Regions from separate parts of the Pseudoalteromonas sp. ND6B genome, predicted to be linked through region 1. Evidence: predicted binding sites of a transcription regulator. Region 1 holds the regulator's gene; the other holds the start of a gene.

Region 1 (13,965 bases):
ATTAACCTTGTTTTATTAAATATTTAAGTAATGCTTTATAAGCATAGACTCCACGCGCATTTGGGCAAAAATCTACCGGTACTTTTTGCGCTAAACTTGCATCTCTAAATTTAGTATCCACAGGAATAACGCCTGGCCATACTTTTTCTTTATACGTTTCTTGTAGTGTTTTATAGGCCTCAAGCGATGCTTTGGTTCGTTTATCATACATAGTTGGAATTATAGTATATTCATAGCTTTTCGCTTGAGAGGTTTGCATTAATTCCATAGTACGCATCATTCTATCGAGCCCTTTAAGCGCCAAGAACTCAGTTTGCACCGGCACTAAGACTCTTTCACAGGCGGCAAGCGCATTGACCATCAGCACACCTAAAACAGGTGGGCAATCTAAAATTGCGTAATCGTAATACTCGCTAATTTTAGCCAGTGTTTTTTTTAAAATCAGGCCCATTCCCGTTTTATTACCCATGCTACGGTCAAGTGTCGCGATCGCCATAGTTGCAGGTAAAATATCTAGGTTTTCAATTGTTGAGGGGCATAATGCTTGCAGTATTTCTTCACTTTTCATACTCGAGCCGCGAGTAAAAATATCGTAAACACTGACCTCTAAATCTTCTGAATCAATACCAAAGTAATAGGTTAGTGAAGCATGAGGATCTGTATCAATCAATAACACACGCTTGCCTTGAAGCGCAAGGATCCCTGCAAGGCTAACCGCTGTAGTGGTTTTGCCTACTCCCCCTTTTTGATTGGCTACTGTCCAAACTTTCACATTACATCCTAATTACTGTTCGTTGCGCGTTGTAACACGGATGCCACCATGCGGTAAACGGATTATTTTTATTGTATCGTCTTGGGCAGGTAGCTCAATTTCTGGCTGACTTTGCTCTGATACTGAAATTGATGATTTCGTTTGTTCATCAGAGGGATCTGGTGCTAAACCATATTTAGAAAGTGCAATCACGACTTTACGGTTTTCAGCACGCCCAGCTTCGGTATCATTATCGGCAAAGGGCGAGTATTGACCATATCCCTCAATGGCCATGCGCGCGGATTCAATGCCCAAACGCTCTAGCTCAACTAATATTGAGGTTGCACGCGCCACTGATAACTCCCAATTAGAACGAAATATTTCATTTCGTATGGTTTCGTTATCTGTATACCCGCGTACTCTTATATAGTTATCGACTGATGCGATGATTGCTTCAATTTTTTTTACAATCTCTTTGGCCTTGTTATGTGCAACAGCACTACCACTGGCAAACAACAATCCGGAATTGAGCTCAATAACCAACCAGTCTTGGCTTAGTTCTAAGCTAGCCTCGCCACTGCGTATCTCATCAATCAGCGACGATTGTAATTTAGCCAATAAACTATCCAGCGGCTTACCTAAGTGGCGTTGACTAATATTGCTATTGTCACTTTGACCATCGAGTAACACTGGGCCTTGCTCTAGCTCTTGAATACTTTCGCCATAGAGTATTTCAGCCTCAGGGGTCACCCTTTCAAGCAATAAAGCATCACCATTTACCCCGTTACCCTGCTGAGAATATTGTTTTGCAGACTTATCAAAAACATGCTCAAGAGAATCAGATAAAACCTTGATGTTGTCTTCTTTGTTTATCGCAATTGCATACAATACAACAAAAAATGCAAACATTATGGTCATATAATCCGCATAAGAAACTAACCAACGCTCAGTATGTTGGCTCTTTAATTGGTGATGACGTAAGCGACGGCGTAACATAGGCGCTAATGGGCCTGTAAAATTGGACGTTCAACGCGGTAGGCTTCAAGCTTTAGTTCTATATTAATAGGGCTCTCACCTTGGCTAATAGCAATTACACCTTCCGCTAACATTTCGTGATAAAGCATCTTTTGTTCAACCCGTTGCTTTAGCTTATTGGCCATGGGTAAAAATAATAAATTAGCCAAACCAACACCATATATAGTTGCAATGAACGCGGTGGCAATACCCGTTCCTAACTGCTCAGGATCGTTAATAAATGACATGGCTTGAATAAGCCCAAGTACAGCACCTAAAATACCAATAGTTGGGCTATACCCACCCATTGCTTCATATACCCGGCTAGCCTCAAGTAATCGTTCTCGCTCAAGTAATAAGTCAATCTCGAGGGTATCGCGTAGTTTTTGCTCTGAACAGCCATCAACTAATAAACTCAGTCCTTTGGCGGCATAGGGATCTGAATGCGCAAGTGCTTCGTTTTCTAATGCTAAATAACCCTCTTGACGGGCTTTATGCGACCAGCGTTTTACTTGCTCAATAGCATCTTCAATATCATGGTCGTCGGTAACAAAAACCCAATGAGTAATACTAAGCATTTTTTTAAATGTATTGGCTGATGTTTGTAGCATCACCGCACCTAATGTACCGCCTAATACAATAATTAGTGCAGGCCCATTAAACAGCGCAGATACCACACCTCCCTCTAAAGAATAACCGATTGCAATAGCACCTAATGCAACCAGTAATCCTAAAACAGAAAGCTTATCCACAGCCAACCTCTCTTTTTAAGCGTGCAGCCACATCATGAAGGCTAATGCTTTCGCTCGCTAAACCTGCACTGGCTATCGCCTGAGGCATACCATAGACAACACAGCTTTTTTCATCCTGAGCCCAAATTGTAGCGCCAGTTTGCTTAAGCATGCGAGCACCATCACGACCATCTGCACCCATGCCTGTCAAAATAATGGCAAGCACATCACCTTGATACGCTTTGGCCGCACTGGCAAAGGTAATATCAACACTTGGTTTATAGTTTACTCGTTCATTTTTATCTTCAAACACACGAAGGGTTCTATTAGAGCCACGTCCTTCTACCATCATTTGCTGGCCACCTGGCGCTAAATAAGCGCACCCAGGTTGTAATCTATCGCCTTGCTGCGCTTCTTTTACCTTAATCTTACACAAGCCATCTAAGCGAGTAGCAAAGGCCGGGGTAAATGCAGCAGGCATATGCTGTATGAGTAAAATAGGGTGTGGAAAATTAGCAGGTAATTGCGTCAAAATAGTTTGCAGTGCAACTGGCCCACCTGTGGATGTACCAATAGCAACTAACTGATACTGCTTACCACTGGCACGCGCTGAGGCACTGCTGTTATTAGGTGCAGGACTCGCATTATTAAAGCTACGATCAGGTTGAACTATCGGCTTTTTAGCAAGGTTAGAAAAGCGTTCAGAACTGTTTGACGCTGGTTTACTAATACTTGGAGATGGGGCCGTTCTCGTAATTCTTCCAATACGCTGGCGGCCTATTTCCTTAACCTTATTTTGCAATAACTTAATTGCATCATCGTTATTGCGAGCAATATCTTCAAACTTTTTAGGTAAAAAGTCCATCGCCCCAGCATCAAGCGCATCCAAAGTGGCAGATGCCCCTGCTCGTGTTAACGATGAAAACATTAAAATAGGTGTTGGATTACTCGCCATGATCTCTTTCACAGCACTAATACCATCCAGCACCGGCATTTCAACATCCATGGTGATAACATCAGGACGTAACTGAGCTGTTTTTTCGACGGCCTCTCGGCCATTTACAGCAAAGCCTATTACCTCAATGCCGCTGTCTTGTTCAAGAATTTCACTCACTCTGCGGCGAAAAAAGCTTGAATCATCAACTACTAAAACTTTAACAGCCATTTCGCTCTCTTATTCAATGAATGGGTAGGCATAAAGTTTATACCTACTTTTTATTATCCAGCGTAATGCTTTAGCATACTCGGTACATCTAATATCAGTGCAATTCCACCATCAGAGGTAATAGTCGCACCCGCCATACCCGGCGTACCTTGCAATAATGCATCTAGAGGCTTGATCACCACTTCTTCTTGACCTATTAGTGAATCAACAACGAACCCTACTTTTTGAGTCCCTATTTGCACAATAACGACATGCCCTTGTGCTTTTCGCTGACCTCTATCAGCGCCTTTTATAAGCCAATGTTCAAGGTAGAATAATGGAATCGACTTTTTACGAACAATAATCGTTAGCTGGCCATCAACCACATTAGTTTTTGTTAAATCTAAGTGGAATATTTCACTTACACCCGCTAGCGGCAAGGCAAAGGTTTGCTCTCCCACCACCACCATTAAGGTAGGCAATATCGCAAGTGTTAGTGGAACTTTGATTTCTAAAGTAGTCCCTACGCCCATTTCTGATTTTATGTTAACCGAGCCATTGAGCTGAGTGATTTTTGTTTTAACCACATCCATACCAACACCACGGCCAGAAATATCTGAGATTTCTTCTTTGGTTGAAAACCCAGGTGCAAAAATAAGGTTATAAGCTTCAGTATCAGAAAGACGACTCGCTTGGTCGTGATCAAGCACCCCTTTACTAATCGCAATCTTTTTAAGCTTTTCAGCATCCATACCGGCACCATCATCTTGGATGGTAAGTAGAATATGATCACCCTGTTGCGAAGCTGATAAAGTCACCGTACCTGTTCTAGGTTTACCCGATGCTTCACGAATATCGGGCATTTCAATACCATGGTCGACCGAGTTGCGAACCAAATGCACCAATGGATCGGCCAATGCTTCCACTAAATTTTTATCTAAATCGGTGTCTTCACCGACAAGTAATAAATTAATATCTTTTTTAAGTGTTCGTGCTAAGTCACGTACAACACGAGGAAAACGGCCAAATACTTTTTTAATTGGCTGCATTCGTGTTTGCATTACTGCACCTTGGATATCAGCAGTCACAACATCTAAGTTGGAAATAGCTTTACCCATAGCCTCGCTATCAGAATTAGTCGCCAAACTCACTAAGCGATTTCGCACAAGTACTAACTCGCCCACCATGTTCATTATTTGGTCTAGGCGTTTGGTATCAACACGTACTGTTGTTTCTGCCGGTGGAGGCGCTGCTTTTTTAGGCGGCGCAGCTTTAGCTGCTTGTGCCGCAGGAGCCGGCTTAGCTGGCTCTGGTTTAGGCTGTGGCTTAGCTGCAGCAACTGGTTCTGGCTTTTTAGCTGCCACTGGTTCTGGTTTACTTACAGGAGCCGGTGTTTCTATCGACTTAGGTGCACCTTTACCATGAAGTTCATCAAGTAACGCTTCAAACTCGTCGTCACTTATTTCATCATCGCCCGAGCTTTGCTCGTTACTTGGTGGAGCCACAGGGGCTGATGGTGTTTGTTGTGGTGTACTTGCGGTTGCTTGGCTCACTTCGCCAAAGCTGCCTACACCATGAAGTTCATCCAATAAGCTGTCAAACTCATCGTCAGTTATATCACCACTGACATCATTGTCACTTGATGATGATTGTTTTTCTTGTGGGGCTTGCCCTTTTCCATGAAGTTCATCAAGTAGGCTTTCGAATTCGTCTTCGGTTATTTCATCAATCTGAGACTCAGTACTGCTGCTATCTGGGCCGCTAAATAATTCATCAAAAGCAAACGGGTCTTCTTCAGCATCGCTGCTCGGTTGCTCTGCAACTGGTTCGGGCTCTACCGATGGGGTTTCGACAGGAGCTACATCTTCAACCACAGAATCGCCGGCAAGCTCTTCTGCTGTCGGTGGCTGTCCAAGTTTGTGAAGTACTGCAAGTAATTCTGGATCAGCAGGCTCTGGCTGGTCACGATTTTTAATCGTGGCAAACATTTCATTAATGGTGTCCAGTGCTTGTAAAATCACATCCATTAATTCAGAGTTAACTGTTCTTACACCTTGGCGCAGTAAATCAAACACATTTTCAGCACCATGACATGCATCAACAAGCTCTGTCATAGCCAAAAAGCCAGCGCCACCCTTTACAGTGTGGAAACCGCGAAATATTGCGTTTAGTAGCTCAGTATCATCTGGGTTGTTTTCCAGTTCTACTAACTGTTCAGATAAAAGCTCAAGGATTTCTCCGGCCTCTACTAAAAAGTCTTGTAAAATATCTTCATCGACTTCAAAGCTCATGCAGTACTCTCCTATTAGAAGCCCAAACTTGATAATAGATCATCAACTTCATCTTGATCAGATACAACATCATTACGCGTTTCTTTATCAATAATAGGCCCTTCGGGACCTGCTAGTGTTTGTGCAACAATGGGATCTTCTATTTTTTCTGGTTGTTCAGTTGGTTCAACCTCACCACCTTGCGCTGCAAATGCAGTTAACAGGTGAATTAAACTTTCTTCAACTTCACGGACAAGTTCAATAACACGGCGAATAACCTGACCGGTTAAATCTTGATAGTCTTGAGCCATCAGCACATTAGTCATCAGCATTTGTAACTCATCGGTTTTGTGATGAGAACTGCTCATAAACTTATCAATACTATGACAAAGTGATTTAAACTCACCAAGCTCTATTTCGCGGTTCATTAAACGATCCCACGTTGGCTTGATATCAGCTATTTCGTCAGCGATTTCTTGTGCTAATGGTAAGCTTGCTTCAACCGCATCCATTGTCTTATTGGCTGCGTTTTCTGTCATTTCCATGACATAGTTAAGGCGTTTTTTTGCGTCAGGGATGGCATCAGTGGTAATGTCTGTTAAACGCGTGTCTAACTCGAAACTTTTTAAAGCTTCGTGCAGTTGACGCGTCAACTTACCCACCTCAGCAAATAACTGTGATTGCTCTTGTGAAGCTGTTTCTAAAATTAACTGATTCGCTTTATCTTGCTCACCATTTTCTAAAAAAACAACTAACTGGCGAGCTTGTTCTAAAGTAATCTGAGGCGCAGCAGGTGCTGACATAAGCCTCTCCCTCTCATTAACCTAAGCGTTCGAACACTTTTTCTAATTTAGTTTTCAATGTACCTGCAGTGAATGGTTTAACAATATAACCATTAACACCTGCTTGGGCCGCAGCAATTATTTGTTCTTTTTTAGCTTCTGCTGTAACCATTAAAACAGGAATATGCTTTAATTTTTCATCAGCTCGAATTGCCCTTAAAAGATCAATACCTTGCATGCCTGGCATATTCCAATCTGTTACAACAAAATCAAACGCTTGATTTTGCAACATAGGCAAAGCAGTTGACCCGTCATCTGCTTCTTGAACATTGGTAAAACCTAAATCGCGCAACAGGTTTTTAATAATACGTCTCATTGTTGAGAAATCATCAACAACAAGAATTTTAATGTTTTTATCCAAAACATCCTCCAGTGAGGCCTGAACCTTTATTTACTTACTTCTAGTTTATCCAGTCATTGATTTTTGCTTTAAGCTTAATCATCGCCTGACCATGTATCTGACTTACACGCGATTCACTTACATCGAGTATATGCCCAATTTCTTTTAAATTCATCTCATCGTTATAGTACAAAGAAAGCACCATTGCATCTTTTTCCGGTAACGACTTTATTGCACTGAGTAAAGACTCATTAAACCGTTCATTTTTAACATTATTGAACGGTTTGTCTAGTGCTAAATCTTGGCCATGAGGTGTAATCACATCGTCATCTATACCAAGGTCTTCAATACCTAACACTTTGCTTACATTTACATCGTTTAAAATATGATGGTACTCATTTAGCGAAATTTCAAGTTTTTCAGCAACTTCACTATCTTTAGGTTCACGGTTTAAACTGTTCTCAAGCGCAACAATAGTTTCTGCAACCAAACGGCTTTTTCTGTGAACTGAACGTGGAACCCAATCGCCTCGGCGCATTTCGTCTATCATCGCACCACGAATACGAATACCGGCAAAGGTTTCAAAGCTTGCGCCTTTGCTTGCATCAAAGTTTTTTGAAGCTTCAATTAAACCAATCATACCCGATTGAATTAAATCATCTAGCTGCACACTGGCCGGTAAACGAGCAATTAAATGGCACGCCACTTTTTTGACTAATGAGGCATGCTTTTCAACAATCATATTTAAATTTTGTGTTGACTGATATCCCATAGCTCTATTCACCGGTATTGTCATTGTTAGTTACTAACTAGTTTCTCAATGAAAAACTCTAAATGACCCGAGGCTTGACTAGGTGTTGGCCACTTAGCAATTTTTGTAGCCAGTGTTTTAAAAGCAATTGCAGCAGGCGACCCAGGAAAAACCTCAACAATTACTTTTTGGCGGCGCGTTGATTTGCGCATATTTTCATCATATGGAACCGTTGCAACCAACTCCATTGATATATCTAAAAATCGGTCGGTAACCTTTGAAAGTTTTGCAAACAATTCCTGCCCTTCGCGTAAACTACGCACCATATTGGCAACAATTTTAAATTTATAAACGCCGTGCTCACGGCTAAGTACTTTAATTAAAGCATAGGCATCGGTAATTGATGTAGGCTCATCACATACCACCACAACCACATCTTGCGCTGCGCGAGAAAAACTCAGCACCATATCGGAAATACCCGCAGCGGTATCAACAATTAAAATATCAAAGTCGGTGTTAAGTTCACTAAATGCACGAATAAGTCCAGCGTGCTCTGAGGGTGATAACTCAACCATACTTTGCGAACCCGATGTTGCAGGCACTATTTTTATGCCTGCGGGACCTTCGACTAAAATATCATCAAGTTCACATTCGCCCGATAAAACATGAGATAAATTACGCTCAACGCGCAGTCCAAGCATCACATCACAATTCGCTAATCCTAAATCAGCATCTAGTACAAGCACACGTTTGCCTTGTTGGCCTAACGCGATTGCCGTGTTAAGGGATACGTTCGTTTTACCCACTCCACCTTTGCCGCCGGTGACAGCGATAACTTTTACGCCGTTATTATTATTCTTGCTCATTTTGCGAAGGCCGCTTGCTTGATCTAAAACTGTGTTAATCATACATCTCTACTGTGCTCGACGCCACTGATTGGTGTCGTGATTGTTGTGCTTTTATTCTTTTTAAATACAATTGCTCAGCTTTTTTTACTAGTTTTTCGGCATTTGCCACTCTAATATCTTCTGGTACTCGCTGACCGTTAGTAAGATACCCTATTGGGAGACGATTTTGAATCGCAATACTAATAATCTCACCTAAACTCAATGACTCATCAAGTTTAGTAAAAATACATCCACTTAGCTGTACTTTTTTAAAGTGCCTTACTGTTTCTTGTAATACATTAATTTGCGCCGTCGCACTTAATACTAAATAACTACGTATATCAACACGCTGATTACGCATCAAGGTGTTTAACTGCTCGGTTAAGCGTAAATCACGTTGACTCATTCCTGCTGTATCAATTAAGACTAGACGTTTATTTCGTAAATGGTATAAAACTTCTGCTAATTCATTTGCATCTTTAACTTGTTTAACGCCACAACCTATAATACGACCATACGTTGCTAGCTGCTCATAGGCACCAATACGGTAGGTATCGGTAGTAATAAGCGCTACTTTATCGGCACCGTATTTTTGTGCACCTAATGCTGCCAGTTTTGCAACTGTGGTGGTTTTACCCACCCCAGTAGGTCCAACTAACGCAAAAACACCGCCTTGGCGAAGTATTTCGTTGTTAGTGGTTTGCATTTGATCTTCAACCATGTTCAATAAAGCTTTCCAGCCTTGTTGGCGAGACACATCGTCCGGTACAAAACATGCCATTTGCTCAGCAACATTTTTCTCTATACCCATACCGACTAAGCGGTCAATCATACATGCACGGGTCGGGTCGCGACGCGCCATATCTTGCTGCATTAAACCTGATACTTGGTGCTCTAATAGTTGACGAATTGCGTTCATTTCTTCACGCATTGTGCTCATGTCACTTGATTCTTTATGCATTGTTTGCTGACGCGGTGCGCTAGGTGAATCTAAATCGTCAAAGCCACTGTCTAAGTCGTCAAAACCTAAGCTATCGGCTTGGGTACGAGGGCGCACTGGCGCGCTTTGTTCACGTTCAAACATATTTTTAGGTCGTGATTGCACAGGCTCTTGTTCTTGATAGTGGCCAGATGTGTCAATGCCAGAGTGTGAAAACATTGAAGCAAGCTCTGCTGAACGAGGACGTGGAGACTGACGCTCTAGTAAGGCTTGTAAGCTATCTGCAACCTTTGCTTGTGGCTTAGGTTGAGCGCGTTGTGGTTCTGGTTTAACAAAATTATGTGAACTTTGCTCAGTATGTGCAAATGAAGCTCTTGCAGCAGGTTGGCTTTGAGGCTGCTCTGGCGGTTTTGTCGCTGCTTTGTCGTAATCAACTGCAGCAACAATTTCAACGCCATTAGCTAGTTTTTTATTTGACATAATAACCGCATCAACACCCAACTCTTCTTTTACTTCTTTTAGTGCAGTGCGCATGTCTTTAGCAAAAAAACGTTTAATTTTCATAATTCAAACCCCTTTAAAATCTTATTGTTGGCCTACAGAGCTGACAATCTTGATCTGTCTTTCATCTGGTATCTCTTGATAAGACATCACTCGCAATCCTGGAATGGTGTATTTAACAAATCGAGATAACACAGTGCGTAACATTCCTGACGTTAGCAATATTGAAGGTTCACCGGCCATTTCTTGATTTTGATGCGCTTCATTCAATGATGTTTGAAGTCTATCAGCAAGCCCTGGTTCTATTCCGGCACCTTCATCACCTGCATTTTGAAGTGACTGATGCAACATCTGTTCCAACTCAGGCGCCAAGGTTATGACAGGGATTTCAGAAGACATACCAACGGCATCTTGGACGATTAATCTACGCAGTGATATTCGCACTGCAGCCGTTAATACATCTGGGTCTTGGCTGCGAGGGCCATACTCAACAAGGGTTTGAACAATTGAGCGCATATCTCGTATTGCTACCCCTTCATTTAATAAATTTTGTAGTACTTTCACGATGGTGGTCAGCGGTAATACCTCAGGTACAAGTCCTTCAACTAAGCGAGGGTGACTCTTACCTAACATATCTAATAAGTTTTGTACTTCTTCATGTCCGAGTAATAAAGCGGCGCTATTGGTGAGTAACTGGCTAATATGGGTTGCCACCACGGTAGCCGAATCAACCACCGTGTAACCTAAAGACTGTGCTTCATCTTTTTGATCAGGTTTTATCCAAACTGCATCTAAACCAAACGCCGGATCTTTAGTTTCAATTCCTTTTAACGGGCCAAATACTTGGCCTGGGTTAATCGCTAATTCATCACCATGTTTAAGCTCACCCTCACCACTTGATACACCCATCATGGTTATGCGGTATGCATTTGGGTCGAGTTCTAGATTATCGCGTATATGCACCGGCGGCACTAAAAAGCCTAGCTCTTGAGATAGTTTTTTACGCACTCCTTTAATACGGTTTAACAGCTCGCCACCTTGTGATTGGTCAACGAGAGGAATGAGTCGGTAACCGACTTCTAAACCAATAACATCAACTTGTTGAACATCATCCCAACCCAGTTCTTTTTGCTCTTGTTTAGCCGCAATTCCGGTACCTGAGGCCGCATTTTCGGCTTCTTCTGCTTCTGCAGCGGCTAATTTCAGTTTATTTTGTTGAGTATAGTATGCAAGGTAACCTAAAAGCGCCCCTAAGCTTAAAAATGCAAGGTGTGGCATACCTGGGACTAAGCCCATAGTAATAAGGATACCTGAGGCAATAAATAACGACTTTTCGTTACCTAATTGCTTCTTAAACTGATCGCCCATGTTGTGCGATTCATTTTGACGGGTTACAACAATTGCAGTACCAATTGAAAGTAGTAATGAAGGTAATTGCGCGACTAAGCCATCACCAATGGTCAATAGTGTGTACACTTCCATAGCGCGTGAAAAACTTAAATCATGTTGGATCATGCCAACAAATAAGCCACCCACAATATTGATCACTAAAATGACTATGCCAGCAATAGCATCACCTTTTACAAATTTACTAGCTCCATCCATAGAACCATAAAAGTCAGCTTCACGGGTTACTTCCTCACGACGTTCTCTGGCTTGCTCGGCACTGATAAAACCGGCATTCATATCTGCATCTATGGCCATTTGCTTACCTGGCATAGCATCTAGAGTAAAACGCGCTGATACCTCTGAAATACGACCAGCACCTTTGGTGATTACCACAAAGTTAATGATGATCAGAATTAAAAACACCACCAAGCCCACGGCGTAGTTACCACCGATTACCACTGAACCAAATGCTTCAATGACTTTACCAGCAGCATCCCCACCGTTATGACCCTCAAGCAGTACCACCCGGGTACTGGCCACATTGAGTGCTAAGCGCATTATGGTTGCAATTAACAGCACCGCTGGGAACATACCAAACTCAAGCGGCTTCATGGTGTATACAGTGACCAGTAATACAACTAACGCAAGCGCGATATTAAACGAAAATAATATATCAAGCAGGAATGGAGGCAGCGGTAAAATAACCATGCCCAGCGCAGCCAACACCAAAAGCGGTGTACCAACGCCCTTCGCATATTCTTTTTTATCTTTATTAAGTTGTTGTAATACCGCTTTAAATTCCATAACTCTACAATTTCAAAAAATTGACACTACGCTGAAATTGCAATAACTATTCCAAGTTAGTTGGTTAGCAGTTAATACTTAAATTCATCGGGGATAGGCAGCTTTTTATTAAGGGCAACAGGGCGTTTTCCACGACCTTTTTTAAACCGTTTAAGCTGAAACACATAAGCAAGCACTTGAGCAACCGCAGTAAAGAGCTGATCGGGGATTTGCTCACCCACTTCTGCAGTATGATAAAGCGCTCGGGTTAAAGTTGGAGACTCAACAACAGGCACTTCATTACCCAATGCAATTTTACGAATTTGCATGGCGAGCTCATCCACACCTTTGGCTAATACAATAGGCGCGCCTGCTCGCTCTGTATCGTATTTTAAAGCTACGGAATAGTGAGTAGGGTTGGTAACAATAACATCGGCGTCTGGCACATCCTGCATCATTCTCTTTTGCGACATTTGACGTTGGGTTTGCCTTATGCGCGCTTTAATCTGCGGATCACCTTCTGAGTTTTTATATTCGTCTTTTACCTCTTGCATAGTCATTTTAAGCTGTTTGTTATGACTATAGCTTTGAAATGGGGCGTCAATAGCAGCAATAATAATTAAGGTGCAAGACATGCCTAAAAACATCCACGCTAAAATTTCCAAAGCATGAACAATATTGCCAGGCGCACTTTCTATACTTAAATGTAAGATTTCATCAAAAAACGTATTAATTAAAAAAATAGCAAATGCTGCCACCAAGCCAAACTTTAATAATGACTTAAGCAATTCTATAGCCGCTTGTGGACCAAACATGCGGGTAAAGCCTTTCATTGGCGACATTTTACTGGCTTTGGGCGCAGCTGCTTGCCAACTAAAATTAAAGCCGCCAAGCATGGTATTACCGATAAATGCAGCCAATACAATAATGAGTACAAACATCGACATAGGAAATAACAGTACGTCGGCCACCTCTCCCCATACGGCAAACATTTTGGTGGTGTCGTAGGTTTCATTGCGGTTAAGACTCAGCATTCTTCCCATAATGCGGTACAAGCCTTTGCCAATTTCAGGCCCATACATTAATAAGGAAATAGCAGAAAAAATAAGCACAAACATGGTACCTAACTCTTTAGAACGCGCTATTTGACCTTTCTTTTTAGCATCATCAACTTTTTTGGGGGTGGGTTCTTCGGTTTTTTCTTGTCCGGAATCTTCAGCCATTACGCTCTCCTAAGGGGAACAACCAACTAGAGTACACATCAGCTCAACCATTTTTAGCCATTGGAACTCAAACTGAGTGACAAAGTTACCGAGCGTTGCCCAAATAATAACGAGCCCTGCCACTAAGGTAAATGGGAAGCCTATCGAGAAAATATTTAACTGCGGTGCAGCACGGGTCATAATACCAAATGCCATATTAATAACCAGCATGGCGGTTAATGGTGCTAATGACAGCACTAATGCAGTGGTAAACATCCAACCACCCCATGTCACTATGTCCCAGTAATGATCAACCGCCCACCAATTGCCATCAATCGGGAGTACTTCAAAACTGTGCACCACCATTTGAATCATCATTAAATGACCATTAAACACAAAAAATAATAAGGTAGCTAATAT
Region 2 (18,816 bases), on a different contig from region 1:
AGCAAATCGATGTGCTTTTTAGTCTGCAATAACTTAGCTTTGGAGTTTTAACATAATGGTTCAGGTGCTACACCTCAAAAAAATTAAAAAAGGGTTAGCTAAGTATGCGGCACTTTTTTTAGCGGCAAGTCTTTCTATGTCGGTTGCTGCTGTTGAATATGCTGCTAACTTTAAGGGCACAGATATTAATGAGTTTATTAATATTGTGGGCAAAAACCTTAATAAAACCATCATTATTGATCCTAACGTGCGTGGCAAAGTTAATGTGCGCAGTTATGAGTTAATGGATGAGGCACTTTATTATCAATTCTTTTTAAATGTATTAGAAGTTTACGGCTATTCAGCTGTTGAAATGGATAACAACATTATAAAAATAGAAAAAAGTTCAGATGCTAAAAAATCCAATGTACCGTTAATTACAACGGACAGCGATGCAGCTGGCGATATGATGATCACTCGGGTTGTACGAGTTAAAAATGTCAGCGTACAAGAGTTAGGCCCTTTGGTTCGCCAGTTTAGTGACCAAAAAGATGGCGGTCATGTTGCTAACTTTAATGCCGCTAACGTGATGATGCTAACAGGACACGCAGCCTCTGTTAATCGTTTGGTAGAAATTATTCGCTCTGTTGACCAAGCGGGTGATAAGCGCGTTGATATTGTAAAACTTAAATATGCAACAGCTGATGATGTGGTATCGGTAGTTGATAATATTTATAAAGACAGTGGCAAGGGCAGCGTTCCTGAGTTTTTAATTCCTAAAGTTGTGGCTGATGGCCGAACTAATAGCGTGATTGTGAGTGGTGAAGGTCAAGCTCGTACCCGCGCCATTGATCTTATTAAACGTCTCGACGGCGAACTTGAAAGCCAAGGTAATACCAAAGTATTTTACCTAAACTACGCAAAGGCAGAAGATTTAGTCAAAGTACTTCAAGGTGTGAGTAAATCGCTGGCAGAGGATTCAAAAGGCGGAGCAACCAACAATGCGCGTAGTAGTAATAGAAACGACACGAGTATTGAAGCACATCCTGATTCTAACTCACTCGTCATTACCGCTCAGCCAGATACGATGCGTTCACTTGAATCGGTTATTGAGCGTTTAGATATTCGCCGCGCACAAGTATTAGTAGAAGCCATTATTATTGAAGTCATGGAAGGTGATGGCGTTAACTTTGGCCTGCAATGGATTTCAGAGCAAGGTGGGATGCTACAATTTAATAATGGTACAACAGTACCTGTTGGTTCGTTAGCCGTAGCGGCAGAACAAGCCCGTGATAAAACGGTAACTAAAAATATCATTGGTACTGAATCAGGTACTGTCACCAAATATGATGAAACAACTGAAGGTGACTACGGCCCACTAGCATCATTACTCGGTGGTATTAATGGCTTAGCCATGGGGGTAATTAAAAATGACTGGGGCGCAATTGTTCAAGCTGTTTCAACCGACACTAATTCGAATATTCTAGCGACTCCATCTATTACTACAATGGATAACGAAGAAGCATCTATTTTAGTTGGTCAAGAAGTGCCAATCATTACTGGTTCGCAAACAGGTAGTAACAACGAAAATCCATTTCAAACGGTTGAGCGTCAAGAGGTGGGTATTAAACTTAAAGTAACCCCTCAAATTAATGATGGTTCAGCGGTGCAGTTGACCATAGAGCAAGAAGTTTCAAGTGTTAGTGGCGCAACAGCAGTCGATATTTCGGTGAACAAGCGCGCAATTAAAACTACTGTAATGGCCGATGATGGCGGTATGGTGGTATTGGGTGGCTTGATTGATGAAGATGTACAAGAGAGCGTTTCAAAAGTGCCACTATTAGGCGACATTCCTATTTTAGGCCACTTGTTTAAGTCAACTAATACAACAAAGCGAAAACGTAATCTAATCGTGTTTATTAGACCGACCATTATTCGCGATGGCATTAGTATGAATAAGCTCAGCTTTAGTAAATATAACTTTATTCGCGGTGAGCAATTTAAAAAGCGTGAAGATGGCATTAACTTAATGCCAATGTCTGATACGCCTATTTTACCTGAGTGGAATGACGAATTAGTGTTACCACCTACGTACGAAGAGCATTTACGCAAACAAAATGCACAAGAGCGTAACAATGACTAATGCGATAGAAGATATTAATCAAGACGTTGTTCATCCAGCTGCACATAACAACGATGAAATGCTTGAACAAGAGGATTTAATTGAGCTGCCTGCAAAGCGTTTGCCGTTTTCATATGCAAGGCGGGTGGGTGCGTTACTTAGTAAACATAAGGATAACCGAGTTGTTTACTACCGTGGCGAGTTGGATATTGATGTATTGCTAGAAGTGCGCCGCATTGCAGGACATGGCTTCACACTTGAGCAACTAGAAGATGATAAATTTGAGTTATTACTAGAAGCATCGTATCAACGTGACAGCTCAGAAACTCAGCAAATGATGGAAGACATTGGTAACGAGGTTGATTTATTCTCGCTGGCTGATGAGCTTCCTCAAACTGAAGATTTACTTGCTGGTGATGACGACGCGCCTATTATCAAACTCATTAATGCCATGTTGAGTGAGGCCATTAAGGAAGGCGCATCTGATATCCACATTGAAACGTTTGAACAAGAACTGGTTATTCGTTTTCGAGTGGATGGCGTACTCAAAGAAGTTTTAAAACCTAATCGTAAATTAGCCTCTTTGCTGGTATCGCGTATTAAAGTAATGGCCAAACTCGATATTGCAGAAAAACGTATACCGCAAGATGGCCGTATTAGTTTACGTATTGCAGGGCGTGCAGTAGATGTGCGTGTATCGACTATGCCATCGAGCTTTGGTGAGCGAGTCGTATTGCGTTTGCTTGATAAAAACAATGCGCGTTTAAACCTTGAAGATTTAGGCATGACCGCGAAAAACCGAGAGCTATTTGCTGATTTAATTAGTAAGCCTCACGGTATAATCTTAGTTACAGGCCCTACAGGCTCTGGTAAAAGTACTACTTTATATGCCGGTATGAGCCAAATTAACTCGCGGGATCGCAATATTTTAACGGTTGAAGATCCCATTGAGTATGAAATCCCAGGTATTGGCCAAACACAGGTTAATACCAAGGTTGATATGACTTTTGCCCGTGGCCTACGCGCTATTTTACGTCAAGATCCTGATGTGGTTATGGTTGGTGAAATACGTGACTTAGAAACCGCTCAAATTGGTGTACAAGCATCGCTGACTGGTCACTTAGTTATGTCTACATTGCATACCAATACCGCCTCAGGTGCAATTACCCGTATGGAAGATATGGGTGTTGAGCCATTCTTATTATCGTCATCATTACTCGGCGTATTGTCACAGCGCTTAGTACGTACCTTATGCAATAGCTGTAAAGAAGGGCATATTGCAGATGAGCGTGAATGTGAATTACTCGGCGTACCGTTTGATAATGCTCCGACGATTTACCGCGCGGTAGGGTGTGAAGAGTGTAACTTTAACGGTTATCGTGGTCGTACAGGTATTCACGAATTATTAGTCGTTGATGAAACTATTCGTGAAATGATCCACAGCGGTAAAGGTGAGCAAAGCGTAGAGAAATATATTCGTAAACGCAGCCCAAGTATTCGTCAAGATGGCTGCAGCCGCGTACTTGCGGGTAAAACAACGCTTGAAGAAGTATTACGCGTAACCCGTGAGGAAGGCTAACAATGGCGGCGTTTGAATACCGTGCATTAGATGGCCGGGGAAAAGAAAAAAAAGGAATTTTAGAAGCGGATACAGCAAAGCAAGTTCGCCAACTTTTACGCGATCAAAAGCTAACCCCCCTCGAGGTGGTGCCAGCTGCTCAAGATGATAAACAAGTTCGAGGTCAAAAAGCGCCATTATTAGGCTCTTTATTTAAGCCGACAATATCAACGTCAGATCTTGCTTTGATTACACGTCAACTTGCGACCCTAATTCAGTCAGCCTTACCCGTTGAGGGTGCCGTGATGGCGGTTGCTGAGCAGTGTGAAAAACCACGGCTAAAACGTATGTTAATGTCTGTGCGCTCTAAAGTGGTGGAAGGGTATACGCTTGCTGATGGGATGAGTGAATTTCCGCATGTATTTGACGATTTATACCGTGCAATGGTGGCCGCAGGTGAAAAGTCAGGTCACTTAGATCAAGTACTTAACAGATTGGCTGATTACACCGAGCAACGCCAACACATGCGTAGCCAAATTACGCAAGCGATGGTGTATCCCATTATTTTGGTCGTGTTCGCTATTGGTATTGTTTCAGTATTATTAGGTACTGTGGTGCCTAAAATACTAAAAACGTTTGAAAAAACCAAACAAGTATTACCTTGGACAACCGAATGGGTCATGGCGGGTAGTCATTTTGTACAAAATTATTGGTTTGTTAGTTTATTAGCGATCACGGCGATTGCTATTGGAATTAAATACGCACTTAAAAAACCTAAAGTACGGTTTTGGTGGGATGCAAAAGTATTACATATGCCAGGCATAGGTAAGGTTGCTAGAGGTATTAACACGGCGCGCTTTGCCCGTACATTAAGTATTTTATCGTCAAGCTCAGTGCCGCTACTTGAAGGAATGCGTATTTCAGGTGGGGTGTTGGTTAACGAAAAAATAAAGCAAGCAGTGGCAGATGCCGCAGAAAGAGTCAGTGAAGGGGCGAGTCTTCGTGCTTCACTACAGCAAACTAAGTTGTTTCCACCAATGATGCTACATATGATAGCCAGTGGTGAAAAGTCCGGTGAACTTGAGCAAATGTTAGAGCGTGCTGCTAACAATCAAGATCGCGAGTTTGAAAGTATGGTTAATGTGTCATTAAAATTATTGGAACCGGCAATGATTGCCTCTATGGCAGTGATTGTGCTTTTCATAGTAATGGCAATTTTGCAGCCAATTATGGCAATGAACAAGGCCGTAGGTCTTTAAGTATTTTTTATATTAATGATTTAAACAAATCATTTTTGCTTAGTGTTTTTAGAATAACGAGGTAATAACGTGAATAAACAATCAGGTTTTTCTTTATTAGAAGTCATGGTGGTACTGGTTATCATCGGGATGATCATGTCGATTGTGGCACCTAATATTATGGGCCAGCAAGAAGAAGCGGCTATTGATAAAGCGCATTTAGATATTCAGCAGTTAGAAGATGCTATGAGTTTGTACAAGCTTAAAAATAAAAGCTACCCAAGTACAGAGCAAGGTTTAGAGGCATTAGTTACTAAAACCAGTATTGAGCCCATTCCAAAGCGTTTTCCTGATGGTGGCTTTATTAGCAAGTTACCGGAAGATCCATGGGGTAATAATTATCAATTAATCAGCCCTGGAGAAATAGGTAAATTTGATATCTTTTCGATGGGTCCAGATGGCGAACCAGCCACCGAAGATGACATTGGTAATTGGGATGAAGATAAGCAGTAATGACCAATAACTTTACCATGCACTTAAACATAATACATTGGGGCTTGCCATGCAGGTAAGCCCTAAGCACCTGAGTGCAAAGCATTATGGTTTTAGTTTAATAGAAATTTTAGTGGTATTGGTGATCATCGCCTTTGCCACCAAAATGGTGGTATACAGCTTAGATGGCGGCGCTGAAGAAGCGTTAGACAAGCAAGCAAATAGGCTGCATACCACCATTAATGCCGCATCGGAATTTGCGGTGCTTAATCAAATAGAATTAGGCCTTTTAGTTGAGCAAAATACGCTTGAATTTTTAGTGTTTGATGGCGAAAAATGGATTAGCTTTGATCGTGAAGCTTTATTTAAGCCAATTGAGATCGAACCCCAATTTAAATTAACACTTAATCTTGAAGACCTACCTTGGGCACAAGATAACTTACTAGAGCAGTCAAATTGGCGTGAGCTAATGAGTGGTAACAATGAAGACAGTTTATTAGAGCTTAAAAAGTTAAAAGTACCGCAAGTGCTTATTTTATCCTCTGCCGATGTAAGTGCGTTTCAGCTCATGCTTGAATTAAAAGATCAGCCAGAGCCGGTGTACTTTATTGAAGGTAAATTTGCAGCCCCAGTCGATTTTCGTCGAGAGCCCCAATAATGAAAAAATACCACGGGTTTACATTATTAGAAGTCTTAGTTGCACTGAGTATTTGTGCCATGGCGGGTATTGCGGCAATGCAAGCAACCGGTGAGCATATTCATCACTTATCAAGTATTGAAGAACAAACGTATGGCTCATGGGTCGCTGAGAATGTATTGGTAGAACAACGAACGAAAGGCGAAAAATGGCAAGGTAAAAATGGTACCCGCGGCAGTGAGATGATGGCGGGTATTGAATGGTTTTGGCGCCAAGATGTTGTGCCCACTGCCGACAAGAGCTTTGTAAAAGTCACTATTAATGTGTTTACGGATGATAAGTACGAAAATTCAATTTATGAGTTAAGCACTTACTTAAATAAAGGTAAGCTTTAAGTGAAGCAGCGCGGTTTTACATTATTAGAAGTGATGGTGGCACTAGGTGTGTTGGCGTTTGTGATTATGGCCACCCACCAAATACTTGATACCACAACGCGAGCTAAACAAGCATCAGATGAAAAAATTGCTGAACTAAATGGGTTACAAACAGCCTTCAGGCTAATGGATCAAGACTTTAGCCAAATGACTAAACGCCAAGTGCGTAATGAAGCTGGAGATTTTCAAGAGGGATACTTACTTGCTGGACGCTACATTTTAGAAAGCCAGCTTGATGGTATTGCCTTTGTACGTGATGGTTGGATGAATCCCATTAACTTACTCCCTCGCTCAGAGTTACAAGCTGTTGGTTATCGCGTCATTGATGACAAGTTAGAACGCGTATATCGCATTTATGTCGATCAACTCGATAATATGGAGCCTCGTAGCCAAGTTATTTTAGCCGCAGTCGAAGAGCTTAAATTTGAGTTTTTAGATGGTAGCGGTAAGTGGCAAGAAGACTGGCAAATTAAGGCATTACCTAAAGCCGTTGCGGTAACTATAAAGCAAATGGATGCGGAGCCTATCAGGCGTGTGTTTTTAGTGCCAGGACTCGGTAAAGAGCTACCTAAACCAGTAACTGAGGGGACTAACCCGTCGCAACCTAATGGCCGGGGTACGCCTTGATGAACCAACAATCTTCGCGCGGCGCGGCTTTGGTTATTGTGTTATTTATTGTAGCGCTTGCAGCTATTTTAGCCGTTGAAATGAGTGCTAATTTAATGGTGCAAGTACAAAGAAGTACCAATTTACAAAGTCAGCAACAAGCGAAATGGTATGCCTATGGTGCTGAAGAGCTAGCAATTAAAGGTTTAATTCAAAGTAAAAAAGACGATCCTGAAAAAACCACATTAGCGCAGCCCTGGGCAAAGCAAGGCGATGTAAAGTACCCTGTTGAGAACGGCACTTTAAGCGGCCAGTTGACTGATTTACAAGCGTGTTTAAATTTAAACGCGCTTGGGGTTGAGCCAGACCCAAATAGCGGTAATAAAACTAACCCAGCACATAAAGCGTTGTTTGCTATTTTAGAAAATATAGATGATTTACCCAGTGATGAATCAGAAGAAGGGATGGCCGACAGTGTGTTTGATTGGCTTGATGAGAACAGTATAACCTATCGCTCTGGTGCCGAAGAGGGGGAGTATTTATCTCGTCAGTTTCCATATATGACGGCTAATAGCTTATTTGCATCGGTGTCTGAACTGCGTTTAATTAAAGGGTTTAATCCTTTGGTTATGGAAAAAGTGCTGCCTTTTGTCTGTGTGATCCCAGGTAGTACGTTACTTTCAATTAATGTTAATACAGTCACTGAAGAGCAAGCTTTATTGCTCAGTGGCCTAATAGACGAACTGAGTGTTTCGGGTGCTCAAGCGGTAATTGCAGCGCGACCTGAAAATGGCTTTGATAATATTGAAGAGTTTTTTGAGTCTGTTAAACAACAAGGCGGCAAAAATATCAAAGCAGTAGAAAAGCTTTTTAGTTTAAAAAGTGAATATTTTAAATTACAAACGCAGGCAAAATTTGTTGATTTGCGTTTTTCGATGACCACATTACTGTATGCCAGCAATGGCGAGGTAACGATACTGGCGCGAAAATTTGGAGGCGTACAGTGACAGAGATACTGTTGATCCGCACGGGTCAAACCGAACAAGACTTGCTTAACTGGTTAATATACTCACCACAAGAACAAGAAATAATAGCCAGTGGCGAGTTACAAAATGCCAGCCAGTTAAGTGAACTAACTGAAAAAGCATCAACCCGAGAGCTCGTGGTACTTTTACCATGTGACCAAGTGCAATTAAAAACGGTGATACTGCCAACTAAATGGAACCGTAAGCTAGAGCAAGCACTGCCTTATATGCTCGAAGAGGATATTGCCTGTGATATAGACGATATCTATATAGCGCTAGGGGAGCCGACAATGGTTGAAGCGCAGCATGCAATTAGGGTTGCGCTAATGAATCGCGATTGGTTTGAGCACTGGTTAGAGGTGTTTGAGCAACACCAGCTCACTGCTCATAAAATAGTGCCGGATGGCTTGTTATTGCCCAGTGCAGAAGAGCCTTGTGTAGCGGCAATTGAGCTCAACAAGCAATGGCTATTTAAAAAAGGTGACTGGCATATCGGTGCGGTTGAAAGCAGCTGGTTAAAGGAATATCTAACGGCTTTAGGTAACCCTGATATAAAACATTACAGCCCTGCAGAGCAATTTCCTGAAACGCTTACCTTGCATCCGCAAACCAGTGATTATGAGCTGCCGTTAGCATTATTTGCTAAGCAGTTAGATCAGCTTAAATTTAATTTGCGTCAAGGGCCTTACACGATTAAAAAGAAAACGGCTTTATGGTGGGGTTACTGGAAAAGTGCCACCATAATTAGTGTTATTGCTTTGCTATCGAGTGTGGCTATTAAAGCGGTTGAATTACATCAGCTTAATTCGCAGCTTGAGGTAGCTAAATCACAAGTAGTAGAGCGATTTCAAAAAGCCTTTCCAGGCACGCGGGTGCGCCCTCACTTAATTAAAAATCAAATACAGGGAGCACTGGATAAAGTGCAAGGTACGAGCGATGCTGGCTTTTTAGATTTAACCAGCAAGCTGGTGAGTGTATTTTCACAAGTGAGCGAATTTACACCGCAAACCTTACGTTTTGATAAGCGCCGTAATGAATTACGTATTCGTGCTCGTGCAAAAGACTTTCAAACCTTTGGTAAGGTTAAAGCCATTCTTGAGCAGCAAGGTGTGACTGTTGAGCAGGGGTCGTTAAATAATGATGGTGATTATATCGTCGGCGAAATTAGACTGCGAGGTGCACAATGAAACAGCAGTTCATGAAATATTGGGGTTCATTAAAAGAACAAGAGCAGCAGTTAATAATGGTTGCGGGTGGTGTATTTATTATTTTTGTTTTGGTAATGGGTATATTTAGACCCTTAAATACGGCAATAGAAAATGCGCAACAATCACAAATAAAACAACAAGAATTGCTAGCATGGGTAGACGACAGTATCGTTAAACTTAAAGCAGCAGGTAAAGCGCAAGCGGTGAGCAATCAAAACCTCAGCCAAATAGTGAATAATACGCGCGGTCGTTACAGCATTAATATTAGTAAAATGCAGCCAAATGATAATTCACTTCGTTTAACACTCGACTCAGTGGAGTTTAATCAATTAATCCAATGGATTGACGAGCTGGTTAATCAGCATGGTTTAAGCGTAGAAAATTTAGATTTAAGCCAAGATGATAAATCCGGTTATGTACGCGTTAGCCGTTTAGTATTAGAGAAGTAGTTAATGAAAAAAATAATAATTTTATCCATCGTTTTTGTAATTAGCTTTCTTGTTTTTAGCGTTATTAAATTGCCCGCTGCAGTGGCTTTAAATTTTGCTAAACCTTACTTACCTGCGCAGTTAGAGGTAGGGCAAACTTTTGGTACGCTATGGCAAGGTCAAATAATGCAGCTTCGCTTTCAAGGTGAACAGTTGAACAATGTACGTTGGGATATATCAGGCTGGTCAATCTTTAAAGCTCAAGTAAATACTAACTTACGTTTTGGTAATCCTCGCGAACGTGATGACATTTCTGGGTATGCAGATATTAGTTATTCTCTCACAAATGATGAACTTAGAATAACTGATACTGTAGTGCGTTCAACGGTTGAGCGCGCTATGCAGCGCATTGATTTACCGTTACCGGTTACTGCTAAAGGACGCGTTATTTTAGAGCTCGATGAATACGTTTCAGGCGCTCCTTATTGCCAATCATTACAAGGTGAAATAGCCAGCCCTGATATTGATGTGCAAGGGCTAACTGGCTGGTTTAATATAGGCGATTTAAGCGGTAAGTTAAGTTGTAAGTCGGGCGATGTAGCCATACTTATTGAGCCAAATAATAGATTAGGGTTAGAGGCTGATGCTACACTAAAAGCCAATTTTGATTTTAAAGTAGCGGGATATGTTAAACCTGATCTCACTTTACCGAAAGAAGTTCATGACGCGGTGAAGTTTTTAGGTAGACCAGATAACCAAGGTCGGTATCCACTTAAATTTTAATATTTTATAAAAAAGAGTTTTAATGCAAATACCTCAGTTTACTGAGCAGCACGCCAAACTGCTCAGCGAGTTTTTAACTACCCAGCCCGGCGCTATGAGCCTTATTCAAAGCCAAGGTTATTTATTTGGCACTATTTGTTCACCTGAGCCATTAGAAGTACATCAATGGTTAGAGCAAATTCTACCTAATACCGCCAATGACCTTGATGAAGACATGTTGTTTTTGTTTATGGCATTACATCATCAAGTAAGTGAACAAGTATTTGAACTTGGTTATAAGTTACCCGCTGAGTTTGACCGTGAGTTTTGTCAGCAGTGGTCTGCAGGTTTTTTAACTGCAAGCCAAACGTATACTCATAAGTTACTCCAGAGTGAGCAACTAGATATTCAATACAAGCAAGCGCTTGAAAGTGCACAGGCGACTCTTAGCTTTTTTGCATTAGATAAACCAACGATTGCAAAGATTGCACAGCAAAATAATATCGATGAATTACATTTGTGTGCGCAGCAGTATGAATTAATGGGCGACTTTGCGTTAGGTTTTGCTGAACTTATAGAAATTGTCGCGCTTAATAGTGGTTTGTATACCGATGAAGGGTGGGATGAATAAGTAGGTAAAGCCTTAAGCGCCAATCTCTAATTCAATATCAGTGCAACCTTGTTTGCACTGTATTACTCCCTTACCAGGTTCGCTGGTGGCTAAATTTAACGTTAATACACCCTGGCAATGCTCACATTTAAGTGTTTTACCTTGTGCCAACTGCTTAAGCATAGTGCGGTGCTTGTGAAATGAGTTACTTGCTTTTTTATTTAATCCAGAAAAATCCATTATTTCACTCTCGCTTGCGCTAATGACTCTTTGATAATGCGACATACCGTTGTTAAACGTTCTGAATAAAAGTAAAGGTTTAGATCGCCTTGACGACAATAGCGTAGTTCAAACAACTTTACTGACTCATCATTGGTAAAGGTTTTATCAATATAGTCTTCTTCGGATCTTGAAAGTGCTAACTGTTTATTAATTTTGTTTCTTGTCATGGTTGCGACAGGAAAACGATCGACTTTAGTTGTGCTGCTTAACAAGCCTATACCATCACCGAGTAAGCGCTCACGAGGCTCTTTTACCAAGGGGTGATCAATGGTAAAAAATGCTAGGATCACAACCACTAGTATAAAAAATTTCTTCATAAATACACAAACCTTGATCCAAACAACACGTTAGTAGCCGGCAAGTGTAATAAAATACACCTTAAAAGCAAGTCACAAGTTGAATAAATTATTAGCAATCTAGTCAGTAATTTTAGCCAATATGCGTATAATAAGAGGAGTAATTAGATATTTCTGAAATATCTGAAAGTATACAAGTGCGACCTAAAGCGTATTATGTTTAGCATGTAAGTTGCTACACTTAGGCGAAAAGTACAAAAAGATTGCTGAATTTTTATTTCCTAGCGGCGTTGAGGAACTTCAATGGATAAGCAAATTAAAGTAAAAAACATACCAACAGAGGTTAAGATCCAAAAACCCGATCTGAGCCGTCAAGAAGATAGATTTAACCCACGCAACCGTATTTATGTGCGTGCTGTTTCAGGACTCCATCAATTACTAAGACAACGTATTGGCTTTTTAGGCATGCTGGCGTTTATGTTATTGCCATGGATCAACTTTAACGGTCAACAAGCTGTTTTATTTGAGCTAATGGAGCAAAAATTTAATATTTTTGGCTTAACCCTGTGGCCACAAGATTTCACCATTCTTGCATTTATATTTATGCTAGCAGCGTTTGCCTTATTTCTGGTTACCACTTTTTATGGTCGAGTGTGGTGTGGCTATACATGTCCGCAAACAGTATGGACCTTCATTTTTATTTGGTTTGAAGAAAAGTTTGAGGGCAGCGCTAACCAACGTAAAAAGTTAGATCAACGGCCGATGGATTTTGACAAGTTCTGGCGTAAAACAGCTAAGCACACTAGTTGGGTATTATTTTCTTTATATACTGCGTTAACGTTTGTTGGTTACTTCACGCCTATTCGCGAACTACTGCCTGAATTTGTTACCTTTAATGTAGGCGGTTATGCCTTAGTTAGTATCATTGTATTTACTATTTGTACTTATGGTAACGCTGGGTGGATGCGAGAAATTATGTGTTTACATATATGCCCGTATTCACGTTTTCAGTCAGCAATGTTTGATAAAGACACCTTTACTGTAAGCTATGATGAAACTCGTGGTGAAAACCGAGGGCCACGTTCTCGTAAACAAGACCCTAAAGAGTTAGGTTTAGGTGACTGTATTGACTGTAACTTGTGTGTGCAGGTTTGCCCAACCGGGATTGATATTCGTAATGGTTTGCAATATGAGTGCATAAACTGTGGCGCTTGTATTGATGCCTGTGACGGCGTAATGGATAAAATGAATTACCCTCGAGGCCTTATCTCTTACACCACCGAGCGTAATTTAGAAACACCGGAGAATAAAACCCATCCGCTGCGTCCAAAGCTGATTGGTTACAGTGTTATTTTAATCTTACTTACCGGTGCGCTGGTTGCTAATATCGCCATGCGTAAAACCATGGACTTTGATATTATTCGCGACCGTAATCAGTTGTATCGTGTCGATTTTAATGGTTTAGTTGAAAACACCTACACCTTAAAAGTAATTAACAAAGCACAATACGAGCAAACATTCTCTATTGATGTAACAGGGTTAGATAATTATAAATACTTAGGTGATACTACCTTTACAGTAAACGCTGGTGAATCGCATAATGTACCGCTATCACTGGTAATGGATCCTTATGATTTAAAAGCGCCAATGACCGAGTTTAACTTTGTGTTGTCGCCAATAAACGAGCCCGATAATAAAATATCGCAGCCAAGCAACTTTTTTAAGGCACGATAAGTCGCTTTATTAAAGGCAAACGAGCACTGTTATTAACAAAAAAGCGGGATATTCCCGCTTTTCTTTTATATAAGAAGTATATGAGTAAATTTAGCTTTATTGACTTAACTCCAGATCTTATTTTGGATGCCATAGAAAGCGTGGATATTTATGCTGAGTCAGGGTTGTTAGCGCTAAATAGCTACGAGAATCGGGTATATCAATTTGTAGCCGAGGGTGCAAAGCGTTACGTCGTTAAGTTTTATCGCCCTGAGCGCTGGAGCAAAGCGCAAATTCAAGAAGAGCATGACTTTGCTTTTGAACTAGCCGCCGCTGAAGTACCGGTGGTGGCGCCAATAAAACACAATGGGCAAAGCTTGTTTGAACATCAAGGGTATTTGTTTACTTTGTTCCCAAGTGTAGGCGGGCGTTTATTTGAGGTGGACAATTTAGATCAACTCGATGTGCTCGGGCGTTTAATCGGTCGTATGCATCAAGTAGCCAAAACGAAACCCTTTACCCAAAGACCGACCGTTACCTGTGATGAATATTTAGATACAGCTAAAGTTCATTTACAAAAAAGTAAGTTAGTCCCTATGGGATTAGAGACTTCCTTTTACACTATTTTAGATTTAGTCATTGCTCAAACTCAACAGCAATATAAAAATGTAGAAGGCATTCGCTTACATGGTGACTGCCATGCTGGTAATATCCTATGGGCAGGAGATGCATTAATGTTTGTTGATTTAGACGATAGCCGTCAAGGTCCTGCAATTCAAGATTTATGGATGATGCTCAGTGGCGATCGACAAACACAGCTGTTACAGTTAGACACTTTAGTGAATGCATATGAAGAGTTTTGCGATTTTGATCACTCACAACTTAAGCTGATCGAACCGCTTCGGGCTATGCGTATGATTCATTACATGGGGTGGGTTGCAAAACGTTGGAGTGATCCTGCTTTTGTACGGAACTTTTCATGGTTTGCAGATGACAAATACTGGGAGCAACAAATTTTAGCGCTTAAAGAGCAGTTTGCAGCTTTGCAAGAAGCCCCGTTAAAATTATTGCCATAATATTTTTATTTAAAAAGAAGTATAACGAGATATTCATGCTTAAAAAATTAAAACTAAGTTTACTGATCCTATGTTTACCTTTTGCAGCATTAGCTGCTAACTTTGAAGCGGGTAATCAATACACTGTAATTGATGTTGAAAAAAGTAAAACCCCGAATGTAACCGAGTTTTTCTCTTTCTATTGCCCACATTGTTTTAAATTTGAGCCGGTAGCCAAAGGGATTGCAGAAAACTTACCTGAAGGGGCTGAATTTGTAAAAAATCATGTCAACTTTTTGGGAGGCGTTTCACCACAAGCCCAAAGTAATTTAAGCTTTGCTTACTTAATCGCAAAGAAACACGGTCAAGCTGAAGCGGTAACAGCGCAAATTTTTAAAAGCATTCATATACAACGTGCGCCATTAACTGAAATTAAAGACGTTAAAAAGTTATTAGAGCTTAATGCAATTGATAACACGACATTTGATAACGACATCGCCAGTTTGCCTATCATAGCAGCTGAACGTGCCATGCAAGATAAACAGAATAAATATTCTGAACTTGGTGCATTAACTGGCGTGCCTACATTTATCGTAAATGACAAATACAAAATCAATATTAATACAATCAAGAGCCAACAAGAACTTGATGAGTTAATTAGCTTTTTACTAAAACTATAATTTTTGGAGCACCACAATAATGATCAAATTAGTTAAAGCAGGGTTACTTGCTGTATTACTCCCTTTAGCTGCAACCAGTTTTGCTGCCACTTACGAAGAGGGCGTGCATTACGATGTCGTCTCTGATCGTGCAACCAGAAAACCAGAAGTAAAAGAGTTTTTCTCTTTTTACTGTCCTGCATGTAATAACATGGAACCACTGCTGGCCGAGATCAAACCTAAGCTAGATAAAAACGTAAAGTTTAAGAAAAGCCATGTAGATTTTGTGGGTGTACGTGACCCAGAACATCAAACCATGATCAGCCAAGCATTAGCTACAGCTGAAGTACTACCTCAAAAAGATAAAATTATTTCAGCGATGTTTGATCATATCCATGCAAAGCGTGCACGATTTAATGAGTTGGCAGATGTAAAAGATGTATTTTTAGCGCAAGGCGTAGATGGCGACAAGTTTGATAAATTATTTGAAAGCTTCTCGGTACGTACACTTAGCTCTAAAATGAAACGCGACCAAGATTACTTTAAAGGCAAAGGAGCACTTCGTGGCGTTCCTACGTTTATCGTTAATGGTAAATACAAGCTTAACTTAGGTGGCGAGTCAGGCATTTCATCGCCAGAAGATGTAAGCGCACTTATTAACTACTTAGCAAATAAATAAGTAGTTTAGTGAAATAAAAAAGCTCCGAAAGGAGCTTTTTTATTTGGAGAAGAAAATTCATTATGGAAAAAATTTTAATCTCAAGTTGTTTGTTAGGTTTGCCAGTTCGTTATGATGGTAAAGGACAAACAATATTGCACCCTCAACTTAATTTGTGGCAAAAGCAAAATAGATTAATTGTATTTTGTCCTGAGATTGCTGGTGGTTTACTCGTGCCTAGAGCGCCCGCTGAGATAAAGCAAAATCGAGTTATTACAAATACTGCTGAGGATGTAACAAGTGCATTTGAAGCTGGCGCTAATAAAGCATTAGCCCTTTGTAATAAGCATAATATTCGCTTTGCTTTACTAAAAGAGTCTAGTCCTTCGTGTGGCCGTAATACAATTTATGATGGAAGCCATAGTGGGGTGAAAGTAAAAGGCATGGGGCTGACCGCTAAGTTATTGGTAAAGAATCAAGTTAAAGTATTTAGTGAAGAGCAAATACCAGCACTTATCAAGGCGCTGGTATTATAGTATTAGATTTTATTTTTTCTGTAAAAATACACCAGATTCAATATGGTGTGTGTAAGGGAACTGATCAAATATTGCAAAGCGCTTAACCTCATGGGTTTGCGTTAAGTGTTCAAGGTCACGCTCTAATGTGTCTGGGTTACATGAGATATAAATAATATTTTCATAATTAGCCACTAAGTCACACGTAAGCGTGTCCATGCCTGCTCTAGGCGGGTCGACTAAGATGGTTTGGCAGTTGTAACTACTCAAGTCAATGCCATCTAAGCGAGAGAAAGTACGCTCGCCTTTCATTGCCTGAGTAAACTCTTCGCTCGACATGCGAATAATATCTAAGTTAGTTACTTGGTTTTGAGCAATATTATATTGCGCTGAATGCACCGACGATTTTGATATTTCCGTCGCCAGCACTTTATTAAATGAACCAGCAAGTGCAATAGAAAAGTTTCCATTACCACAATACAGCTCTAGTAAATCATTGTTTAGTGGTTTACATAACTCTTGTGCCCACTCTAACATTTTAATATTCACCTTCGCATTAGGCTGAGTAAAGCTATTTTCTACCTGTTGATAGATTAGCTCTTGGCCATTCACCATTAAGCGCTCAGTAACAAAGTCATCGCCCAATTTTTCTTTTTGCTTACGTGCACGGCCAATAAAGTCAATTTTGTACTGGCTACTTAGCTTTTCCTTTAAGGCATTGATCTCAGTTAACCAGTGTTCATCAAGTGGCTTGTGATATAGCAAGCTCACTAAAATTTCACCACTGAGGGTTGATAAATAATCTATTTGAAATAATTTACGACGTAGTACTTCGCAGCCTTTTAAATTATCAATCATCACCTGCATAATTTCACCTACTAAAGGAGCTGCAGGGTCAAAGGTATCAACACGTATTTTATCTTTTGTTTGTTGATCAAACATAATATGAAACAGATCGTCACCATCGTGCCATACTCTAAATTCTGCACGTTGGCGGTAGTTAATGGGCTCAGAGCTAAATACTTCTAACTGTTTTACACCGAAACGTTGAAATTGCTCTGTAATACGCTGCTCTTTTTCATTTAATTGTGCATCGTACTGCGTGGTATCTATATTTATAACTGCCATTAACGGTATAACCTTATCGTTGAGATCTGTTTATCGGCGCTATTGTAGGGAGCGAAGCGTATTTGTCTAGTTTTGATCAAATATAGTGAGCTTTTTTTGAGCATTTTACTACAGTATAGGCTTACTTGGCCGATATAAGAGTAAGTCTAAATAGGAGTCTTCTCATGAAAATAGGTAACTTTAGTTTTGTTCCAAACAGTAATGCTAATAAATACAATACTAATCAAGCAATGCCACAGCCTAAAATAGACTCGCCACTAACTAGTTATCAGCAACGAGGAAAAGAACTGGCTGCTGCCGTATTAGGTGACAAAATGGCAAAAGAACTAGGTTTGCCGGTCGCTGAAACCAAAAAGGACAAACCACTGTTTGATTTTAATGAAGTCGTTAAAAATGTTTTAGACTTTGTAACAAGCTCGGTAAATAAAGCCAAAGCCAATGGTGCTAATGATGAGAAACTACAAGATATACTTAGCCAGGCACGTAAAGGAGTGCAGACGGGTGTTGATGAGGCTGTGGATGAACTAAAAGGCATGGGGGTATTCAATCAAGACCTTGAAGAGGGTATTGATAAATCAAAAGAGGGTATTTTTAGTGGCCTCGATAAATTTGAGCAGAACTTATTTAACCCACAACCTGCAAGCGTTACTGTTAGCCAGGCGCAATATGTAAGTTTAAGCAATAGTGCTGATTATACATTTACCACAGCAGAAGGTGATGAGGTGAGTATTAGCTTTGCAGATGCTTACCAATCGCAATCATCTAGTCGCTATCAAAAAACAGATGATTCACAATCATTTAGTACGCAATTTTCTGAATCCCGTGAGCTCTCTTTCTTGATGTCAGTAAACGGTGAGCTTAATGAAGACGAGCAGCAAGCCATAAATGATTTAATGGCAGAGTTACAAGATGTCAGTAAAACCTTTTTCAGTGGCGATTTAGATAAAGCATTTGAACAAGCCCAAGAACTCAGTTTAGGGAATGAACAGCTGGTGGCATTCTCAATGGACTTACGTCAAAGCAAAACCGTTGCTGCCATTAAAGAGTATGAACAAATTAAGCCAGCATCAGAAAAAGCCATTGCCGAAACTGTTGCCCCTTTTAATGATGATCTAAAATCGGCTTACTCTAAAGCGCAAACCCTAGGATTAGAAAGTCAGCTATCAGGTATCATTCAATGGCTAAATCAAGATCAACAAGAAATAGATAAACTGGTTGATTACACTAACACCATGTTTGAAAACTTAGATAAATTAAACGCCGCTACTGCAAAGCTAGGCACTGAGTAAAACTACTTTCTTTTACAAAAGCCACATGGCAAACTGCCGTTCTTAGTAAAGAGTAGGAATGGTAGTTTGTCAGCGCACATCATGGTATTTGATTCAGGTATAGGTGGAACCACCGTGCTTGA

Evidence for each region. Region 1 encodes FliA, which starts transcription of late flagellar genes. Its sites were predicted from a motif close to CTAAAGNTNNNNNNNNNNNNGCCGATA; they were not measured.
Region 2: ND6B_RS08230 (DUF5610 domain-containing protein) is a predicted target of FliA. The motif match lies at 17,514-17,540, and genes of this name have one in related genera.

What each region holds. Positions count from the first base shown of each region.
Region 1 covers NZ_JQFL01000072.1:20,994-34,958, reverse strand. Annotated here, with positions in the region: gene ND6B_RS03395 (ParA family protein) at 2-772, opposite strand; gene ND6B_RS03400 (flagellar motor protein MotB) at 785-1,747, opposite strand; gene ND6B_RS03405 (flagellar motor protein) at 1,753-2,517, opposite strand; gene ND6B_RS03410 (protein-glutamate methylesterase/protein-glutamine glutaminase) at 2,510-3,661, opposite strand; gene ND6B_RS03415 (chemotaxis protein CheA) at 3,715-5,931, opposite strand; gene ND6B_RS03420 (protein phosphatase CheZ) at 5,946-6,713, opposite strand; gene cheY (chemotaxis response regulator CheY) at 6,730-7,113, opposite strand; gene ND6B_RS03430 (RNA polymerase sigma factor FliA) at 7,154-7,864, opposite strand; gene ND6B_RS03435 (MinD/ParA family ATP-binding protein) at 7,891-8,751, opposite strand; gene flhF (flagellar biosynthesis protein FlhF) at 8,744-10,234, opposite strand; gene flhA (flagellar biosynthesis protein FlhA) at 10,256-12,364, opposite strand; gene flhB (flagellar biosynthesis protein FlhB) at 12,436-13,566, opposite strand; gene fliR (flagellar biosynthetic protein FliR) at 13,576-13,965, opposite strand, start outside.
Region 2 covers NZ_JQFL01000044.1:5,413-24,228, forward strand. Annotated here, with positions in the region: gene gspC (type II secretion system protein GspC) at 1-32, shown strand, start outside; gene gspD (type II secretion system secretin GspD) at 56-2,122, shown strand; gene gspE (type II secretion system ATPase GspE) at 2,115-3,680, shown strand; gene gspF (type II secretion system inner membrane protein GspF) at 3,683-4,918, shown strand; gene gspG (type II secretion system major pseudopilin GspG) at 4,988-5,410, shown strand; gene ND6B_RS08310 (prepilin-type N-terminal cleavage/methylation domain-containing protein) at 5,460-6,047, shown strand; gene gspI (type II secretion system minor pseudopilin GspI) at 6,047-6,421, shown strand; gene gspJ (type II secretion system minor pseudopilin GspJ) at 6,422-7,087, shown strand; gene gspK (type II secretion system minor pseudopilin GspK) at 7,087-8,073, shown strand; gene gspL (type II secretion system protein GspL) at 8,070-9,278, shown strand; gene gspM (type II secretion system protein GspM) at 9,275-9,748, shown strand; gene ND6B_RS08280 (type II secretion system protein N) at 9,752-10,510, shown strand; gene ND6B_RS08275 (UPF0149 family protein) at 10,533-11,120, shown strand; gene ND6B_RS08270 (hypothetical protein) at 11,133-11,339, opposite strand; gene ND6B_RS08265 (hypothetical protein) at 11,339-11,698, opposite strand; gene ccoG (cytochrome c oxidase accessory protein CcoG) at 11,981-13,411, shown strand; gene ND6B_RS08255 (serine/threonine protein kinase) at 13,492-14,466, shown strand; gene ND6B_RS08250 (thiol:disulfide interchange protein DsbA/DsbL) at 14,502-15,125, shown strand; gene ND6B_RS08245 (thiol:disulfide interchange protein DsbA/DsbL) at 15,145-15,783, shown strand; gene ND6B_RS08240 (DUF523 domain-containing protein) at 15,846-16,298, shown strand; gene trmA (tRNA (uridine(54)-C5)-methyltransferase TrmA) at 16,308-17,405, opposite strand; gene ND6B_RS08230 (DUF5610 domain-containing protein) at 17,570-18,694, shown strand; gene murI (glutamate racemase) at 18,761-18,816, shown strand, end outside.